2 regions of the Alteromonas sp. ISO5 genome follow, and region 1 is predicted to be linked to the other one. Evidence: riboswitches for the same ligand, from Rfam matches in the RefSeq annotation. Region 1 holds a riboswitch; the other holds the start of a gene.
What was found. A riboswitch is a leader RNA that binds a small molecule or an ion and turns the genes downstream of it on or off. The one in region 1 is predicted to bind thiamine pyrophosphate.
Positions count from the first base shown of each region.

Region 2: another riboswitch for thiamine pyrophosphate. It lies ahead of thiC (phosphomethylpyrimidine synthase ThiC); the one in region 1 lies ahead of AC2T0J_RS22345 (TonB-dependent receptor).

Region 1 is NZ_CM176572.1:4,921,576-4,931,997, forward strand. Features, by position in the region: gene AC2T0J_RS22295 (MFS transporter) at 1-1,334, opposite strand, end outside; gene AC2T0J_RS22300 (helix-turn-helix domain-containing protein) at 1,504-1,653, opposite strand; gene AC2T0J_RS22305 (AraC family transcriptional regulator ligand-binding domain-containing protein) at 1,671-2,108, opposite strand; gene AC2T0J_RS22310 (hypothetical protein) at 2,578-2,730, shown strand; gene rimI (ribosomal protein S18-alanine N-acetyltransferase) at 2,743-3,222, opposite strand; gene AC2T0J_RS22320 (hypothetical protein) at 3,207-3,647, opposite strand; tRNA gene AC2T0J_RS22325 (tRNA-Trp) at 3,713-3,789, opposite strand; gene AC2T0J_RS22330 (phosphotransferase) at 3,896-4,690, opposite strand; gene pnuC (nicotinamide riboside transporter PnuC) at 4,648-5,259, opposite strand; gene AC2T0J_RS22340 (YkoF family thiamine/hydroxymethylpyrimidine-binding protein) at 5,266-5,520, opposite strand; gene AC2T0J_RS22345 (TonB-dependent receptor) at 5,530-7,593, opposite strand; TPP riboswitch at 7,650-7,750, opposite strand; cyclic di-GMP riboswitch class I at 8,441-8,520, opposite strand; gene AC2T0J_RS22350 (helix-turn-helix domain-containing protein) at 8,671-10,422, shown strand, end outside.
Region 2 is NZ_CM176572.1:1,270,020-1,280,441, reverse strand. Features, by position in the region: gene AC2T0J_RS05785 (methionine synthase) at 1-90, shown strand, start outside; gene AC2T0J_RS05780 (MBL fold metallo-hydrolase) at 340-1,101, opposite strand; gene AC2T0J_RS05775 (1-acyl-sn-glycerol-3-phosphate acyltransferase) at 1,160-2,266, opposite strand; TPP riboswitch at 2,472-2,588, shown strand; gene thiC (phosphomethylpyrimidine synthase ThiC) at 2,691-4,649, shown strand; gene thiE (thiamine phosphate synthase) at 4,636-6,150, shown strand; gene AC2T0J_RS05760 (HesA/MoeB/ThiF family protein) at 6,128-6,895, shown strand; gene thiS (sulfur carrier protein ThiS) at 6,879-7,079, shown strand; gene AC2T0J_RS05750 (thiazole synthase) at 7,083-7,850, shown strand; gene thiH (2-iminoacetate synthase ThiH) at 7,847-8,959, shown strand; gene AC2T0J_RS05740 (sensor domain-containing diguanylate cyclase) at 9,099-10,422, shown strand, end outside.

The DNA.
Region 1 (10,422 bases):
TTTGTTAAAATTGGACTCGCATCTTGTGCAACTTTAGGTTGTTGCACTCGACCAAGCAGAAATACGGTAATAGCTGCGACTACTGCACCAGCTCCCATCGCAATGGCCACGCCCTGTAGCGATACGCCCTGAGTAAATAAGATGCCAGCCACCACCGGACTCAATGCTGCGCCACCACGACCGACACCAATAACAATTCCGGTACCAGAAGCACGTACCTGAGGCGGGAATGCCTGTGCCATTAAGGCATACAGACCGACAACGCCTGAGTTGGTAAAGAAGCCGGTAGCCGCTGATATCAAGGCAAGCTGGCCAAGCGAGTCATAGCCAATACCAAACGCCGAGACCATCACAAATCCGGCAAGTAATACGCCTACCAATAGTTGTCTTAAGGGAAGTTTGGAAGCAAATAAGCCCAGCAAAATGGCTCCGATGGCGCCACCTACATTGGCCCATACCAGCACCTGACCAGCCTGAGAAGGATGAAACCCCATATCAACCACAATTTTAGGGATCCATTTGAGTATGAAGTAAAAGGTCATAATCTGGGCAAAATACGCCATTATCAGTAACAGCGTGGTGGCCCGCAGCTGTGGCGTAAACAACGCTATGAAAGAGCTTTTCCCTGCATTTTGAGACACTGGCGGTAAGGCTGCCAATAGCGGCTTTTGCATTGCATGTAGTGAGCGATTAATTCGCTCAAGCGCATTGGCAGGTTGTTTGGAAACCAGGTACACCACAGACTCGGCGAGAAATAACTGCACGATAATCAGGAAAGCGCCTGTGACCAGGGCACCGAAAATAAACACCGATCGCCAGCTGTAGGATTCCAGCAACACCGAACTAATCGAGCCGCCAATAATCGCTCCCACCGGGTAGCCGGTAGCCATCAGAATAACGCACAGGTGACGGAACTTTTTATTGGAGTACTCAGCAACCATGGCATTAGTTGCGGCCAGCATGCCGCCAATGCCCAGGCCAGTAACAAAGCGCACCACCAGTAAGGAAGTTACTGAATTGGCAAAAGCAGAAAAACACATACCAGCAGTCATCACCACCAGGCAGGTTTGGATGGTTGGCTTACGTCCTATCTTATCGGCAAAACCACCTAAAAAGATGGACCCAAAAGCCATGCCGAGTAGCTCCATAGCCAGCACAACCCCCAGCTCTGTTCGATTAATTGCCCACTCAGCAGCAATGCCGGGTGAGGCAAAACTGATCGCCAGAACATCAAATCCATCCAGAGCGTTAAGCGCAATACACAAAATAACGGCAATCATTTGTTGCCTACTCATTTTGCTGTTGTCGAGGATTTCAGACGGGTGTTGATTCATAACATGCACTCTGTGTTTTTAGCGTAACTACCAGGCTGGTGTTAACACGGCAACTAAAACATATCCCAGATGTTAATATTATGTACCTGATTGTAAAATAGCAGAAGGTGACGAAATTATTGTCAAATAATGACAATAAGTATTTTTTGCATAAAAGAGAGCCGTGGTTTTAGCTCACCTCTACTTTATGCAATGCTCTGAATTTTCTTGGCGTTTCTCCGGTCCAGGCACGAAATGCGCGGGTAAACGCAGCAGGGTCGGTAAATCCGACTAATTCTGCAATTAGATTGATTGGTGTGGAACGTTGCGTAAGCAACACTGCGGCCTAGTCGCGTCTCACCACGTTTTTATCTTTTGAAAACAGGTGCCTTCATCCTTTGACCGTCGCATAAGTGTTCGGCTTGTCATGTGTAACGCTGACGCTACTAAATCAATCGTTAACAAGCCGTTTTCGATATCACTAATTAGCAAATGTCTGACTTCTGAGGTTAAGGAATAATCTGATTTGTATTGCCTGAAAGGTTCAAGAGGACATCTTTTCATAAAAGAACTCAATGAGCCCTCGCTTTGTTTAACCGGCTTTGATAAATAATGATCGGGGCAACAAATTGATAAATGGCGACAGTTAAATTCGTGCTCGCCGGGAAACAGGTAGTGGTACTCATGAATATGGGACGGCGGAGCATAATTAAACTTTACTTTGGTTAATGGAATACTACTGGCGATAAGCCAGGAGGAATAACGGTGCCAGGCCGAGACTGTAAGGTTTTCTATGTAAGTGGCTGTTAATCATAGTGATACACGGTCATTGTGCATAATCAAAACAGACTCATAGCCGCTTTCCATTCTGTTATTGACACCGTCCATTTCTTCGCTATCTGATGAAGCGCCAGACACCGTATTTGCATCACTGAACCGTCTTCCCGGAACGACCGTCTGGTCTTGGTAATTTTCCGCAGGCTGTATTTTAACGCCAGCTAGACGATTACCGTCACGTGAAAAGCGACGAGGAGGTACTGGATGACATCGATTTAACCCGGGAGCTAGAACAAAACACTAGTTACTCCCTTGGACTGCGGATCCCGTTTTAGACTGATAGCTGTGCTAATTGGCTTTCTCTGCGATAACTGTCACGGTGTAATTGACTTTAGCATCCGCTTTCAGCGCGTGGAGGTACTGACCCCCATGGTATCAGCATTGCCCGTGGAACAAAGGAATGGGTAGCCCCTAATGGTAGGGGGTCATGCTAAACAGGGTGATGGGCAAGGTTCGTTATGCCGATGTGGGGTATGTAGAAGCAATAACCGGAGTTAGCCATTATCCGGAGAACGATTCCAATGACGTTCGGTCTGCTGACAAATCATCGGTAGTCATTCTTGCCAGTATGGACTTTTAACGCAGACAGATATCACCGCGTTTGCTGGCCGATGGACAAGGACATCATCAATGCGTCTTCCCTGCCCTCATCTGATGGATAGTACCCTTTGCGCCGTTCCAGCAATGCAAAACCGTGGTTTTCATATAGCGTGCGGGCGGCCCGATTAGACTCGCGAACTTCCAGAAAGCAACACGAAGCTTTGAGTTGTTCGCAACGGTTTATCACAAAATCCAACAGCCGTTTACCGGCGCCCTGACCACGCAAGTCAGCACTGATTGCAATATCCATGAGAGTGACTTCGTCCAGCACTACCAGAAGGATAGCAAAGCCAATCACCTGCCCGTCATTCATCATTACCCAGCATTCGTAGGGCGAGGTCGTACAATCCAGAAAAGTCGCAATAGACCAAGGGGCATACTGGGCTTCAGAGTGAATAGAATACGCCTGTCTAGCCAGAGTTTCTCCTGCCAGCGAAAAGGTGAATTGCGCTAAATTCAGCTGATTGCGCACAATGCCTGCCAAAGCTGCTTTTTCTGCAGATGCGTGAGTTTACCCGGTTCAACAGGCAGTGTAATGGCCGCTTTAGACGCAGCGATCGGCGCTCCAACTTTAACCGGTGGGATTGGTTCTATCGCCAGGCTTCGCATGGCAATGATCAGATCAGTAAAAAATACCGGCGCCTGCTGCGCGGTGACTTCCTGCAGTTTTACTTGTTCGTCAGCTTTTTCAGGCGCTACAGATTTCGCAGTCACGCTGTCTTTTAAACGTTGCAGGTGGGAGCGTGCGGTATCCTGTGATACCGGTTCTGATTTACCTTTCTCTTCACTAACCGGCGACTCAAGCGCTTTGCTTGTCAGTTCGCTTTGTAACTGCCAAACGGGAATTTGCATTTCTTGTAATGCAGCAATTTGAGAATCAGTTAACGCAAATGCCATGATCAGCTACGGACTTTCTATATAAGGAAATAATTGACTGGAGTTTAACAGAATAGAGAGAAAAGTGGCAGGGGTGGAGGGACTCGAACCCCCAACCATCGGTTTTGGAGACCGCTGTTCTACCAATTCGAACTACACCCCTAGCGCGCTGTGAATTATACGTATGCACCTTAAAAGGTAAAGTGTTTTTATAATAAATAGCTAAAATCGCGTTTAAGCGCGCAATTATTAATCGCCACGACCAATTATTAACCCGGATTCCTTTCTGCAGCGGCGGTCCAGAGACGATTGGTGAAGTCGACTACCGGTAAAAAGGCCTCAACGCCTGTTTCCACTGTTGTGGTTAACTTGCCTGTTTGTTGCGCATATACCTCACACAGTTGTTGCTGTTGCTGACGGTTTAGTTCGTTGATCAGCACACATGCGGCAATGTCGAAGTAACGGTTGCCGGTTGCTGCATACTCCCAATCGACCACCTTACTGCGAGAGGTCCCGACTAAATGCGCAAAAGACAAATCATTATGACAAAAACAGAAGTCCTGATAATGGCTGAACTGAGAAATGACCGGTACCAGTTTATCTCTTTCGGTTGCGTAAGAGCGACCCGCTTTGCCCGGTAATTGTTCCAGATAATGTTGCCAGCATGGCAACAGGGCTAAGGTAGGCGCGGTTATATCGCACTGATGGATACTGGCCAGCACTTGCGCCAGCCGCTCTACATCCATAGATGGTTGCTCAGGCGTGTTAACCCACTCTTCAATCCAAACGCGTAATTGTGCATTATACGCGGTAACAACCGGGGCCAAGCCAATAACCGCTAGCTGCTGTTGCAGTGTATTAATTTCAGAGTAGTCCACCGCACTGAATGTAGCGGGCCCCAATAATTTTACCGCCCAGCTTTGCTCTGCGCTGCTCGCGCGATATACGCTATTGGCCAGGCCCTGGCGTATGGGCTCAAAGGTTAACTGCGAAGAACTACACGCTGCTGCAATATAGTCGCTTAACTGTTTGTCAGATACCGTTCTGACCATTCCTGCTTCCATTGGTTGTATCCATAAACTGAAAAGCCAACATACCCTAAAAACAGACAGGCAGACAGAATTAATCCACTTTGCCAGTACAGGAATACCGCGGCGGTGTTAATCACAAACCAATAAATCCAGTTTTGTAGTATTTTGTGAGCAACCATAAAAGTCGTCGCCACGCTGAACACATTAATCGCAGCGTCAAGCCACAAATATTCACTGTTAAACTGAGTTGCAGCTAATTTGCCTAATCCCACCGCAGTTGCTGCCAAGCCAAACACAGCCATTAAATGCCAGCTCAAAGGCCGGGACTGAACTGATTTATCTTCACCCGGTTTATGATGCCACTGCCAGTAACCGTAAACCGCCATCACCATGTAAAACAGGTTAAGCACCGACTGAAACGGTAGTGCTACCTGCCAAAACAGCCAGGTGTAAATAGCGGTACTGGTCAGGGCCGCAAGCCAGCACCAGGCACTTTGCCGGGCAGCGAGCAGCACATAGGCAATGGCCAGCACTACGGCCAGCCATTCAGCCAGCGAGGTCGCGACGATTTGCTCAACCAATTGCGAAAGGGTCTGCTCCATATCGCCCTACTTAGTGCTCATGGCATCAAAATTAAGAAATTTGGCCACAAACACAGCCTGCCCGACTTCTTCATGGGTTCGCTGCATTTCAATTCCGAGCACATGCATCACCTCGGTGTAGTCGCCATGCACCTGAGTGCTGGTAGAACAGGTGATGACAGTAAGATTACTATAACTATTCAGCCGCTCAATAAACGTCTTTATAGGCCCAATATAATCATTCACCAAGGGATAAAGCGATAATTCAACCATCACCTGCATAATGCGCTCCTAGAATTGATAACGAACGGTAACACCAGTCTGACGGCCATTCCCGAGTTGGTAATATGGCTCATCAAATTCGTAAAAATCACGGGGATCGTTACTGAATCCGCCAAAGCCACGGGTATAGTAGGTTTCATCAAACGCATTATTGATCCACAGCTGCGTTTCCCAGTCATCTATTCGCCAGCTTAGCTGGGTATGCACTAATGTGCGCGACGGCGCCATAACATCATGGCCATCAGAAAAACGGTAGCGATCTGTAAAATCCACTTCAACATTCCAACGTATCGACTCATTGATATCCAGCCGGCTGAGTAAATTAGCCGTAAACTCGGGCGCCTGGGCTTGCTGCTGCTCAGTTACGGTGGTCCCGTCTGCCCGGGTATAATCTTCAAAATAGGCATCCAGATAACCGCCCGAAAAGTTCAGGTTCCAGTTGTCAGTTGCCTGCCAGCTAAGCTCAACCTCAACGCCCTGGTTGGTTCCTAAATCGGCGTTACTGATAATATCGATAAATTCAGCAGAGCCGTCATCCCGATACTGCAGTTCGTAGTCACTGACCTGCGTATCTTCCCGCTTCATAATAAAAAATGCTACCCGGGAGGTTAACTGGTCAGCCAGCCGCCCCTTCAAACCAATTTCATAGTTCCAATTGTATTCTTCGTCATAGAAGCGGTTGTTAATCGACACATTCTGATCAGGGTTAATGCCAGCGCCTTTATAACCTCGGGAAACACTGCCGTAAACAAGTTGCTGACCGAACTGATAACTGACTGCCAGCTTTCCGCCCAGCATCGTGGAGTCATGCTCACCATTCAGGCCGTCGTTGTCGCCGTAAGAAAAGTCATAATTTTCTGCACGTAAAGCAAACGTCAGCAATAAATCATTGTTCAACTGGCTTTCCAGCTGACCATAAACAGCCTGAGTGATGGGCTGATAGTGACTGACGAAATCGCCGTCAGCATAAGTGTACTGACGGAGTAAATCTTCTTTATTATTCTTTACCCGCGCTCCAATAACCCAGGAGGTTGTGTCGTTAAATAAACGCCATTGATCGCCACTGACGAAGCGTAACTCCACGGTATTGGTATCCACATCGCGATAAAAAGCGTCGAAAGAGGTGTATCCCCACGGATGAAAGCCATCATAGGTCCAGTCTTCGTCATAAGCATAGCCAATATTGTGGCTGGCGTGGGTGACAATAAAGTGCAGATCGCCGCCATCCAGACGGGTTAGCAAGTTAGCGCTGACAGCATGGGTTTGCTGGCGGTCAAATCCGGGTTCGTCTGACAATGTTTCGCGGGTGTTATCCAGTGAAAATGCATCAAAACCGTTGTCGATATCGTACCAGCGATAGTTGAGGGTTAACGATACTTGATCGCTGTAGTCATAGCTTGTCGCTAACCGTATTGCGCTTTCGTCAATATTGTTGGTATCGTCGCGATCAAGAAAGGTATTACGCACAAAACCGTCACTCTGGTTATGCACTAACGCGCCGCGTATGGCCAGCTTGTCTGATACTGCTATACTTTTCCCTGCTTCCACGCGATAGCTGTTCTTCGTTGCGGCAGAGAGCTGTACATAATCGGCGTTGCGATCATCGGCCTGAGTAGATTTAATTAATACCGCCCCGGCCAGTGCCCCGGTACCGAACACCGTAGCCTGAGGGCCTCTGAAGATTTCGACTTGCTGGGTATCAAATAGCAGTGCAGCAGCGCCAAGTCCGGTAAAGTCAAAATCATCAACCATGATGCTGACCGACGGATTAATCGGTTCAGCAAACTGACTGCGCTCGCCAATGCCGCGAATTTGCACAAAGCGTCCCCGCGAGGCACCCGTTGCAAAACTTACGTTAGGCGCAATGCGCAGTAAGTCTTCAATGTGTGCAGCCTGACGGCTTTGAATACGCGCATTATCAATGATTGAGGCACTGGCGCTCAATTGCGCCAGGGCCCGTTGATGAAAATCGCCGTACACGGTAACTTTTTCGATGTCTTGTTGCTCAGCAGCTAAAGCGCTGACAGATAAACTCAGTAAAGATAAGGAAAACAGAGTTTTGGGTAATTTCATACTGGATCTCTTGTGCAATGATGACCAAAAGATCCGGCTTTTAACGGCAGGTGATAAGGCTTGATTGTAACCATCCCTACGCCGGTATTATCCGGATCAGGTTTAAGGGTTCCCACGTGATGGATCTCAGCCGTTTCCGGCACCCCTTGGTGAATGCATTATGAATGCGCGATGGAGTCTACCAAGACTTAAGAGATTTGCAACTGTTTAACAGGTTGTTGCGCAATGGTATTTACCCGCAGAAATAAGAACGCCCACCGTGACGTGGTGGGCGTTACTTAATTGCTCCCGGATAAAGAGCTTTATACAGACCGGCGGTGACGACGCCAGCCTGTTATGCCGAGTCCGAGTACTGTCAGCGACAATGCGGTTGGCGCGTTAACCTCAGACAACGTCATATCTTTAAAACGTACTTGGGTGTTGCCACATTCATGGTCACAATCGTTAACCAGCACGATATGGGTAAAGTTGCCGCTCAGGTAGTTATCCAGATCGATTGAAAAACATTGCCAGCGATCGTTGGTGTAAGAAAAATCATCCAGCCCCCAATTTCGGGTAATGAGGTCGGAACACCTTTGGCTTCGCCACCATCGCCAATGCGCTGGAATAGGCCGAGTCTGAGTAGATACTGATCACACCATTATGCTGCACAAAATAATCACTGTCGCCGTTGTTCTAACGACTCATTCTTTCAAAAGTTGTTGTATCAAAGTCCACATCGTAATTGATAACTCCAACATTGGCAGAGGCTGCCATACCGCAGGCGACGATTACTGAACATACTTTTCTGGCCAACTTCATGTTTTAACCCTTAACTACTAATCAATACGTAAATACTGTACTGACTCTGAGTAACCCGGCCGCCTTTGTAATCAAAAGCTCGTGGCTTTTCGTCATGGCTTCACAACAAGTTTGGCTTTGTACATCATCAAACTTCGGAATTAATGGTAGCGCAGCAGAAAAATCAAAATAGGACACATTTTGTCGAACTATAGGACAATTTTGACCGTCCTCACTTAACACCAGGGCAAAAGTCGTTATTATGGTGGGAGAATTGCCAGGGATACAAAAACTGATATGTCTGTTACCTATACAGGAACGTTTTGGTCAGCCGTCACACGCGCGTTATTATCGTTACGCCGGGATAAGAGCCTGACAACGGAAGATGAAACTACCGTGCTATCGGTGCTCAGAGACATTGAAAGCGGTGACTACCCGGTTACGGCCCTGAATGAAAAATTAGCGCTGCTGAGTAAGAGTGATTCACCACAACGGATTGGTCAGTCCTTACTGGGGTATCTTGATTTCAACAAGATGGGTACCTTTCATTGTTTTTTATCCATGGCCCGCGATATTAACGCTGCCCTGGATGCTTTGCATACTTTCGACAGTCCTTTATTTGAAGCTTCTGAAAAGATTCAAGTCAATAAAACTGACAAACGGGTATCCCTCACAGTAAAAGCCGGTATTCTGGCCGATATGGAGCCCTTTGTGGTGGCATTTCTGCTGGCGCTGTTCCGTCACCTGGCCGGTCGAAATTTCGATTTCCAATACGTTGAACTCGTTCACGCTCATCCAAAGTGGCTGTTAACATCAGTGAGTCAGGCCCAATGCAGTAACCACCATCCGGCACTGGCTGTCAGCTTCGACACAAAGTGGTTAGCCAGCCCGTCGTTTTTCTACACTCCAAAACTGCAACTTGTGCTGGTAAAAAACCTGCAACCTGTCGGTGAGGGAGGCTTTAAGCAAGACCTTGTTGATGCATTCAAACAATTTGATACACCAGCCAGAATTCGCTCTGAAGCGGTTGGTGAACTGTTGGGCATGTCTGAGTCGGTGTTTCGGCGCAAACTCAAACAAGAAAAACTGTCGTTCAGCGCCCTGCTAAAATCGCACATCCATGAACGCAGCATAAATGGTTTACTGAGCGGCGAGAAAGTGGATGTTCTGGCTCAGTCGTTGGGGTTTTCCGATCGCCGTTCCTTCGATCGCAGCTTTAAAGAGTTTACCGGAATAAGCCCTGGTCAGTTACGTCAGGTAGGAAGCCGACTGCGGTTCCAACGGGGTAACCAGGCACTGATCGAAGTTACCGAAAATCTGCCCCCTCTGCCAGAAACCATCAGTCATATTGTGAATCTATCCGACGAACAGCTTACAGTCAGCCGACTGGTAAAGCTCATTGAGCCTGATCCGGTATTTCTGGCGCACATCATTGGTAAAGCCAGTAAAGCGCTTTACGGTTCTGTTCCTCAATCCCTTGAGCAGGCTATCGGACGTAACCTGGGCGTAAACAACGTGAGAAACCTTGCGGTGTTATTCGCCGCCCAGCAATTCCTGACAGTACTAAGTGTCCATCCGAATATCGAGCGGCTGATAGATGCTATGCTGTTAAGTAATGCCTTATTTGAAGCAATTTTTGCTGGCGAATATAGCCGCGACGACAAAGCCCTGATTAGCCAGCTCATTCTGTTTGGTCCACTGGCATTATTGTTAATTTTCCATACCGAACACCTGGATGCTTCACTATTTTTTGAACAGTGGCAAAGCGCTTCCAGTTTTGACGAATTTCAGTCAGCCCTGGCCGATGAACATAATCTGTGCCTGTATGGCGCCTCGTCTCTATTGCTGGTCAGATGGGGATTTACCAGTAAAGTGAATCAGACATTGTGGCGGTTGTGTCAGGAGCCGAATGCAACAGTGAATCAACGGATCCGCTGTTGTCATGAGCTGGCCTTTAACCATTTGTGCTTTAATCAGGCCCCGATTCACAATGAACAACTCGTCGCCGCGCTATCAGAACAACAGCGTAACCAAGCCAAAGACCTGATG
Region 2 (10,422 bases), 1.6 Mb from region 1:
ATGGCGCCGTTGTCCAGAAATGTCGCCAGCGGTAAATTAGCGGCATTATCTGCCGGTGCACAGATTGTGCGGGATGAGCTGGACAGGTAGTGAGTACTAATTAATTGATTCAGGGGGCCCGGCCACTGTCGACTGGTATATGGATATCCAGTCATCAATGTTCACTTTGCTAACTAGTTCGCCGATTCACTCAACGGGTTGCAGCAGCTGGATGGCTCGGTTCAGTGTGAGAGTGAACCTGGTTCTTTCACTGAATTTACCTTGCAACTGCCCCTGCAACAGGAAGATGACTCAGCGGCATCACTGGCGAGTTGGTTTGGCGTAGGTCTGCGCCATCTGTTAGTGCTGATTAGAACGTAAGCCCAACGCCCGGTAAATTCTGATTTTACTTGAGTGCCAGTGATTTTTCGGCAGCGCCGGGGCTTGTGCAATCAGAGCCTCGTAGTCGATGTCCTGCTGTGACAATGGCCTGACATGAGCGCAATATACCTTGGCAGGATTGAGCTTACTGATTCGCTTAAGTGAGCGTTTGTACTGGTTGGGATGGCATACCGGATAAGGCGAGGTAAGCTGTTTTTTCACCGACACAATTAAGTCGGCAACATAGATTTGCTGAGTTGGCAGGTGAAACAGTGAAATATCGTGGTCGGTATGACCGGGGGTGTATATAACCTGCCAGTCATCAAAAACAGGCAGTCGTTGTTCATCGTTAAGTTTTATATTCGGATGAAAATAGGGCTTATACCAGATATGCCGCTTAGGTTTACCTAACTTTCCCGCCACCCACCAGGTAAGTGCTACGTCGATAGCATGCGCCGTTCTTCCTGCGATGCCGCGGTACCAGCCAGGTGCTCTGGGGTGGCAAGCGAGTAATGCGCCACTACGCTGCTGCAATAGCCGGGCACCACCGGCGTGGTCCGGGTGCATATGGGTAACTACGATGAGTTTAAGCGCAGACAATGGCAGGTCAATTTCATCATTAATATAGCGACAAACGTTTTCTACATCGGCGCGGCTACAACCATCCAGCAGCATTAGCCCGGCCACGTCCTCGACCAGATAAATATTTTCTATGTAACCCGGGATGGCATGAAGTTGCATAAACACCTGCTGCTTGGATCAGTCAGGCGATAGTAACAAAGGTTGACTGGTCTAACCACTATTTGGCGTTGTGCACCGGGTTAGCATAGTTGGCTATAAGGTAACTGTGAGCCTGTTCAGGTAGCTCTGCCAGCTTGGCCGCAAAGCGATCCCGGCAGGCCTGGGTTAGTTCGTTGCACTCCTGGTTAGCAGCCAGATAGTTAATCGGGTAAAGCTGGTAGTTGTGGTGAATTTGCTGGTCGATATGCTTCGCCAGTGCTTCCGGCGTTTCGAAGTCCTGTGTGATCACTTCACCAAAGTTCACACTCAACCGGCACTTGTTACCAATGATACCCTGAATGATGCTGTCGATATCTTCAAATTCTGATTTGTTATAGCCGCCCAGGTGCTCACGTTGATAGAGCTCGTTGGCTTTCGCAATATCACAGGGATCGTTTTCGTAAGAAATGGCAACCGGCACAATATTTAGTGATTTCATGTACTCACCGAAGTCGAGTTTTTGTTGCTTACCAGCCATGTAGAACATTTTAAGGATAGCCGGGTCGGTTAGGTCCATGCCGTCTTTGGCTCGCCCTTCACGCTGTGCTATCCAGATTGACTGCCGGTGCTTCAACGAGTCTTTAATAAAATTAGACAACTGGGTGAGTGCTTTAAGTAATTCCCGGGGGCCTTTGGCTGAGCGTTTTACCACAAAACCTTTGTTGAGTTTCATTAACTCGGTGGCACTGGGCTTTTTAAGCAGGTTATCACCAAAAGCGATCAATGCGGTCTCGTGGCCGGCACGGTGTAGGGCAAAATTAACCAGCGCAGGATCCATTGCTATATCACGGTGATTGGAAATAAAAATATACGCCTGGTTGGGGTCGAGCTTATCTAATCCTTTTACGGTGATGCCCTGGCTAGTGCGCTGCAGCAGTGACTCCATAAAAAAACCCACTTCGTTCTGAATGTGGGCGACGGTCTTAAACTTTCGCCATTTCAGCCGCAGTAACACTTTCACCAGCGGTCTCAGCAGCGACGACAGCCAATGCGGACTGTGTTCAAAACGGTGATTAACAATCGCGTTGATAAACTCCTGATCGTTAATCAGCCGCTCAATGGACGCGGGGACTTCTACGTCGTTGTAGGGGCGAATGTCGAAATACGGATCGGCGTTATCGGTCATAATGCTGGCTATTGTTATGGTTGCTTAGAAAAGGCGAACATTGTACGCACATTCAGCAATTTGGGTAGTGTTGATAGTATTATTCCCGGTCAAAATGACCATTTCATTAAGTGAAATCTAACTTACCTGTGGGCCTTGAAGTGGTGGATTGCATTCCCTATACTCGGTGGCAATCCGATTGCAAAAGCTAAAAGGCTGCAATTAACGATACTTGTCGGAGTGCTTCGCTATTCTTTACGGAATGCAAGCTGAGACCGCGTAAGCGGGATCCGTTGAACCTGATCAGGCTAATACCTGCGAAGGGAACAAGGCAATATTACCCATAGTACAACACAGAACCAGAAGGTTTTGCCGTTGCTGTGGTAATCGTCTTTTTAAACACTCCTGACAAGCATTTTTCTCATTTCTACAAGGAATAAATGCTATGTCAACACGACGTCAACAGCGCGAACAAGCGCAACAATTTATCGCGCAATTAAGTGGCCAGAGCTTTACCGGCTCCAGGCGGGTTTACCTTGATGGCTCAGACCAGACGATTCGCGTTCCTATGCGCAGTATTGAACAGTCAGACAGCCTGATTGGTGGCGATACTGCAAACCCGGTCTACGAGTCGAATGAGCCGGTACTGGTTTACGATACGTCAGGTCCTTATGGTGATCCGGATATCACAATCGATGTGCACAACGGTTTGCAAGCGCTCAGGGAGCAATGGATTGATCAGCGCGGCGATTGCGAGGCGGTATCGGCTTCTGCATCACAATATACCCGCGATAACCAACTGGATGGTCATGCCTGCTCGTTACGAATGCAGGTGGAACACCCTATAAAAACCGCGAAATCCGGTAAATGTGTTACCCAGCTTCACTATGCGCGGCGCGGTATCATAACGCCGGAAATGGAATTCATTGCCATTCGGGAAAACATGGGCCGGGCACAGGTTCGTGATAAAGCCCTGTTGCAACAGCATAAAGGAGAAACCTTCGACACAGGATTACCAGAGCAGATTACGCCGGAATTTATCCGGGCTGAAGTGGCCGCCGGGCGCGCCATTATCCCGGCCAATATTAATCACCCGGAGTCTGAGCCTATGATCATTGGCCGCAATTTTCTGGTCAAGGTTAACGCCAATATTGGTAATTCGGCGGTCACCTCTTCCATCGAAGAAGAGGTCGAAAAGCTGGTCTGGGCAACTCGTTGGGGCGCGGATACCATCATGGATTTATCGACCGGGCGCAATATTCATGAAACCCGCGAGTGGTTACTTCGAAACAGCCCCGTGCCCCTTGGTACTGTTCCCATCTATCAGGCGCTGGAAAAAGTGAATGGTGTCGCACAGGACCTCACCTGGCCGCTGTTTCGCGACACGCTGATCGAACAAGCGGAACAAGGCGTCGATTATATTACGATACATGCCGGTGTGTTGCTGCGTTATGTGCCAATGACGGCAAACCGGGTGACGGGCATTGTATCCCGTGGCGGGTCAATTATGGCTAAGTGGTGCCTTAGTCATCATGCTGAGAGCTTTTTGTACGAGAACTTCAGAGAAATCTGCCAAATTTGTGCAGCCTATGATGTGTCGCTGAGTCTGGGTGACGGTCTGCGGCCCGGCTCAGTGGCTGATGCCAATGATGAGGCGCAGTTTGCCGAGTTACATACCCTCGGTGAGCTCACCAAGATTGCCTGGGAATATGATGTGCAGGTAATGATTGAGGGGCCAGGACATGTGCCCATGCATTTAATTAAAGCCAATATGGATGAGCAGTTAGCGCATTGTCACGGCGCGCCTTTCTATACGCTAGGTCCGCTCACTACTGACATTGCGCCCGGTTATGACCATTTTACTTCGGGGATTGGCGCCGCCATGATCGGATGGTTCGGCTGCGCAATGTTGTGCTATGTGACACCCAAAGAGCATCTTGGATTGCCCAATAAAGAGGATGTTAAACAAGGACTCATCACCTATAAAATCGCCGCCCACGCGGCAGACCTTGCGAAAGGTCATCCAGCGGCGCAAATTCGGGACAATGCCATGTCAAAAGCGCGCTTTGAATTCCGCTGGGAAGATCAGTTTAATCTGGCGCTGGATCCGGGTACCGCGCGAGCTTATCACGATGAAACACTCCCCCAGGCCGCTGGTAAAGTTGCCCATTTTTGCTCCATGTGTGGCCCCAAATTCTGTTCGATGAAAATTTCCCATGAAGTCCGTGATGCGGCAGCTAAGGAAGCCAGAGGAGAAGCTATTGCGGTAAATATCGCTGCCCATCACACTGCCGCCGAGCAGGTGGAGGGTATGCGTGCCAAATCAGTCGAATTCAATCGGCGCGGGGCAGAGCTCTATCATCCGGCCGTCACCACCGAGGATAGTGCTAATGATGGCCGCTGAACAACGCCCAATTGTCTGGTGTATCGGTGGATCCGATAGTGGCGGTGGCGCGGGGATTCAGGCTGATATGCTAACGCTCCACGATTTAGGTTGCCATGCCTGCACAGTGATCACCACGATAACAGCTCAGAACTCTGAGGCTGTTGAGCGGGTGGCAGCTGTTGCCCCCGACGTATTAAACAGTCAGGGGCAGGCATTGCTATACGATATGCCGCCACAGGCCATTAAAATTGGCTTGTTGAGTAACGACGCGCAAGTGGATGTAGTGATCGGGCTGATTAACCAGGTGCGTGAGCGTAATGACCAGGTGTGGGTCATTTGGGATCCCGTACAAGTAGCGACGACCGGCGCCGAAATGGCACGCGTTTCTACCCAGGCCTGTCGTGCTCTACTAGCCTGCATTAACCTGTGCACGCCGAATAGTGATGAATTACAGTATTTGTTTGCCTGTTTTGAAGGCGAGGTGGATTCAGAGCTGGCGTTGATTGCGAGGCTTACAGTGCACAACGGGCTGCCAGTTAAAAATACCGGGCTGCTCTGCACCGGTGGGCATGGTGGAGGCGAACAGGTTGAAGACAGGCTGTATACTAAAGAGGCGCAATGGTGTTATAGCAGTATCCGGCAGCAGGCTACTCATCAACATGGCAGCGGCTGCACGTTTGCCAGCGCTATCGCTGCCGCCCTGGCGCAGGATTACCCATTACATGATGCCGTCTGTATCGCTAAAGCCTATGTAAACATGGGCCTGACTAAAGGCTATCCGGCAGGCTCAGGTGCCGGGCCGTTAGCCCGCTGTGGCTGGCCCACAGATGAGCATCACTTCCCCGCCGTGCGTCAGCTGCCCGCAGATGCTGATATTACTGTGTCGCCCAGCGGGTTTGCTCCCCTGGCTTGTCATCAACTCGGCTTATATCCGGTGGTGGACAGCCTTGAATGGTTAGCTACCTTATTGCCCCTGGGGCTGAACATTATTCAGTTGCGTATCAAGCAACCCGTGGCTGACCTTGCTAAGCAAATTCGCCAGGCAGTCAACATGGCAGCGTCTTTTCATTCCCGATTGTTTATCAATGACCATTGGCAACTGGCCATTGAGTGTGGCGCCTACGGTGTTCACTTAGGTCAGGAAGATCTGGAAACCGCTGATTTAGGAGCTATTTGGAAGGCTGGGTTGCGTCTGGGCATTTCTACCCATGGCTATGCTGAATTATGCCGGGCTAAACAGTTCAAGCCTTCGTATATTGCCCTCGGTCATATCTATGCCACACAAACCAAAAAGATGCCCTCGAACCCCCAAGGATTAGCCCGATTGCGTCGTTATCAACGACTCGCTGGTGATATACCCACGATTGCTATTGGTGGCATTAACCAGGCGAGGTTTGCAGATGTGGTTGACACCGGTGTAAATGGTGTGGCGGTGGTTACCGCAATTACCCGCGCTCATGATCCACTGGCTGCGGTGAACCGATTAAAGGAGACGTATGCACGTGTTAACCAGAGATGATTACGTCAGATATAGCCGGCAATTGCTGGTGGCTGAGATGGATGACTTCAAGCAACAGGCATTACGGCACGCAGAAGTTGTAATTGTTGGTCTTGGTGGCCTTGGCTGTGCTGTGGCGCCTTACTTAGCCGGCGCCGGGGTCGGCATGCTAAGACTGGTGGACGGGGATGAGGTAGAGCTGAGCAACCTGCCACGACAACCCCTTTATAGTGAACGGGATATCGGAGAGTCCAAGGCGAGGGTGGCGAGCCTGCGATTGCGTGACATCAACCGGACTCTGAGTGTGCAATGCTATGTCACAGGGCTGGTTGAAAGTAATGCTGAAAGTCTGCTTGATGGGGCGTCGGTAGTACTTGATTGCACCGATAATATGGCATCCCGGCAATTAATTAATCAGACCTGTTATCAACTTGGCGTACCGCTTATATCTGGTGCTGCCAGTGGCATGCAGGGACAATTACTGATGTTAGATCCCAGACAATCCCACGGATGCTACCGGTGCTTATACGCGTCAGAGCAAAGTGAGGCGAATACGTGTATTGCCCAAGGCATTTTGGGGCCGGTTGTGGGAATCGTTGGCATGATGCAGGCGCTGCAGACCCTGCTGTTTCTTACTTCTATGACACCGCTGAGTTGGGGGGAGTTACAGCTTTTTGATGGCCTTTGTGGTCAATGGCAAGCCTTTAAATTACCCCCCCTTCAAGGGTGCCCGGTATGTGGAGAACGCAATGCAGATTACAGTTAATAATAGGGTAACGGAAGTGGCCGAAGGCCTGAGCCTGAAACAGCTTATCGAAGTGCTCTCGGTGGATGAAAGTGGACTCGCCCTGGCCGTTAATCAGCGGGTAATAAACCGAACATTATGGCCTCAGCATGCCTTGCATGCCGATGACCACGTAACACTTTTTACCGTTTTCGCCGGGGGATAACGAATGCTTAATATCGCAGATAAAACCTTTTCATCCAGATTATTTACTGGGACAGGAAAGTTTGCCAGCGCAGCTATTATGCAGCAAGCCATTGATGCCAGTGGTAGTGAGCTGACCACGCTGGCATTAAAGCGCATGGATCTTTCGCGCAGGTCAGATCAATTGCTCGCCCCCTTAAAGCAGCTAGGTGTGCATTTACTGCCTAACACTGCAGGCGCCCGCACAGCGAATGAGGCCGTTTACGCAGCTGAACTGGCGCGGCAGGCGCTACAAACCCACTGGGTGAAGCTTGAAATTCACCCTGATCAGCGCTATTTACTGCCGGACCCTGTGGAAACGCTGAAAGCTGCAGAACGACTGGTTAATCAGGGGTTTGTGGTATTGCCCTATTGTCCGGCCGATCCAGTTTTATGTAAACGACTGGAAGAGGTTGGCTGCGCAGCGGTCATGCCGCTGGGAGCCCCGATTGGTTCTAATCAGGGGCTGCAAACCCGCGAATTCCTACAGATAATTGTTGAACAGGCAAGGGTGCCGGTGGTGGTTGATGCGGGTATAGGCGCACCCAGTCATGCGGCCGCTGCAATGGAAATGGGGGTGGACGCAGTACTGGTAAATACCGCTATGGCTGCAGCGCACGACCCGGTCACCATGGCGGTAGCGTTTAACCATGCGGTCAGAGCAGGGCGACAGGCGTATGAAGCCGGGCTTGCTGCCGCGCACAAAGTGGCTGTGGCTACCAGTCCGGTTGAAGCGTTTCTGGAGGATTTATGAGTTTTGCAGACACACTGACGACCACCGACTGGGATGACATTCGGTTGCGTATTTATGCCAGTACCGCTAAAGAGGTGGAAGCCGCCCTTAACGCGCCAGGATTAACCCTGCAGCACCTGCCGGCTTTGTTGTCGCCGGCCGCCGAATCCTATTTGCCGGTACTCGCCAGCCGCGCCCGGCAACTTACCCGATGCCGGTTTGGTCATACCATGCAGTTTTTTGTGCCTTTGTATTTATCGAACCTTTGTGCCAATGAGTGTACGTATTGTGGTTTCTCGGCGAGTAATGCGATTCGCCGTAAAACGCTGTCGGAAGAAGAGGTAACGGCAGAAGTGACGGCCATCAAAGCAATGGGTTTTGACAGCTTATTGCTGGTGACCGGTGAGCATGAGCGTAAAGTCGGTATGGCATATTTTCGCCGGGTGTTGCCCCTGATCAAACCGCACTTCAGTTATGTGGCGATGGAAGTACAACCGCTGGCCGAACGCGACTACCAGACACTGAAAACCCTTGGTGTTGATGCAGTGATAGTGTATCAGGAAACTTATCAACGACGACGCTATGCTGAATACCACACGCGGGGTAGCAAACAGGATTTTGACTGGCGTCTGTTAACACCTGAACGTTTGGCCCGAGCCGGTATGGACAAAATTGGGCTGGGAGTATTAATTGGGCTAAACGACTGGCGTGTGGATAGCTATTTTACTGCGTTGCATCTTGAGTACCTGCAATCTTGTTACTGGCGAAGCCGTTATAGCTTGTCGGTACCGCGATTAAGGCCATATACGGGAGATAAGGTGAGTTCACTGGATATGACTAATCGCCAGTTACTGCAGCTTATCTGCGTACACCGGCTGATGAATCCGGATGTTGAAATTAGCTTATCAACCCGTGAGTCGGCAGCTCTGAGAGACAAGCTTATGCCTTTTGGCATCACTAGTTTAAGCGCCGCATCCAGCACGCAACCGGGAGGATATTCTACTGCCGATGAAGCGCTTGAACAGTTCAGCACTGATGATAAACGCTCACCTGAAGCGGTGGCAAAATCGGTGATGCGACTAGGAATGACACCGGTCTGGAAAGACTGGTGTGAGGCATTTTCTGGTTAGTATTACCATCAATCTGGCTTGTACTACTGTAAATTAGTGAATTCGGGAGAGCATCATAGGTACTCAGTGAAATATGTATTACTATTTAGAGAGGTGATTTTTGCAGCAAACATACTGGTGGGTTTGTCAGTGTGTTCAAGTGGTAAAACGAACAGTGCAAATAGTAACGGAAAAAATTAATGCAGTATTTAAAAATTCGTTATTAATACTAACCTGGTTGGTTTTATGGCGCCTGTCGGTTTTTATTGAGTATGCTCCTCATGCCAGCATTTGGTTTCCTTCCGCCGGTTTTACGTTTACTTGTTTTCTGCTGCTGAGGTGGCAAGCATTGCCAGCCATGTTCATCGCCTGTGTGTTGTCTACCGGCTGGGAAAGCCTGGTATTTAATGACCAGCGTTCGCTGGAACAACTGCTGACCGAAGGTAGCGAGTTTGCCATCTTGCATTGTCTGGTCTACGGTGTGAGTGCCAACTTGCTACGCGGCTCTATCGACCGGATAAGCCATCATAATTTATATGCGCCGATCATGCGGTTTTTACTAACCGTGGCCACTTCCAGCCTGGTCATGGCGACCGCTGGTGTGGTGTTCTTACTTGGTGGGTCGCAACTGGAGTCGTTTTTAGCAACCAGTCTGGCCTGGTGGATTGGCGATATGTCCGGGATCCTGGTGCTGGTGCCGGTTTTTATCGGCATTGTGAATCGATTATATCCGCGCAGAGGGTTACTGTCTGCGCTGAATTACCAGCCAAAAAACGGAAGTAGTTTTAGTTCCTTTGCTGGTAAGCTGGTATTTAGCTGGGCGTTGATGGTAGGGGTTGTGGTACTGGCTGACCATTATCAGTCTTCGGAAATCGCCTGTCTGATTTTCTTTCTGACCCTGCCACAAATGTGGATCGTTTTTACCGAGTCACCCATACGGATGGCTACCAGTCTGGCAATGCTAAACTTCTTGCTGGCGCTGCTGGTGAGTATTTTAGGGGTTACCGAACAGGCCTATATTTATCAGGTGGCCATCAATGTAATTGCCTGCAGTGCTTACTTTGCCATGTCTGTGCCTGCACTAGTGGCAGATAATCGCGAATTACACGTTGAAGCCAAAACCGACTTCCTCACCAAAGCGGTAATGCGGCAGCATTTTATTGCGCTTACCGAACAACACCTTAAACATGCCAAACGCTATGGTCACCAAACCGCTTTATTGTTGTTTGATGTGGATAAGTTTAAACAAGTCAACGACCGATTTGGTCATTTGGCAGGTGACGAAGTGCTTCGTGAACTGGCCGGCCTGGTGCGCAGCAAAATTCGCAGCAGTGATATCTTCGGTCGTTTCGGAGGCGACGAATTTATGTTGCTGCTGCCGCAAACCTCCATAGAGAATGCGTTCTCTGTGGCCGAAGCCATTCGTCAGGGCATAGCCGAACTAAAGTTCGCAGAGCCTGAGCTTGAAGTGTCCTGCAGTTTTG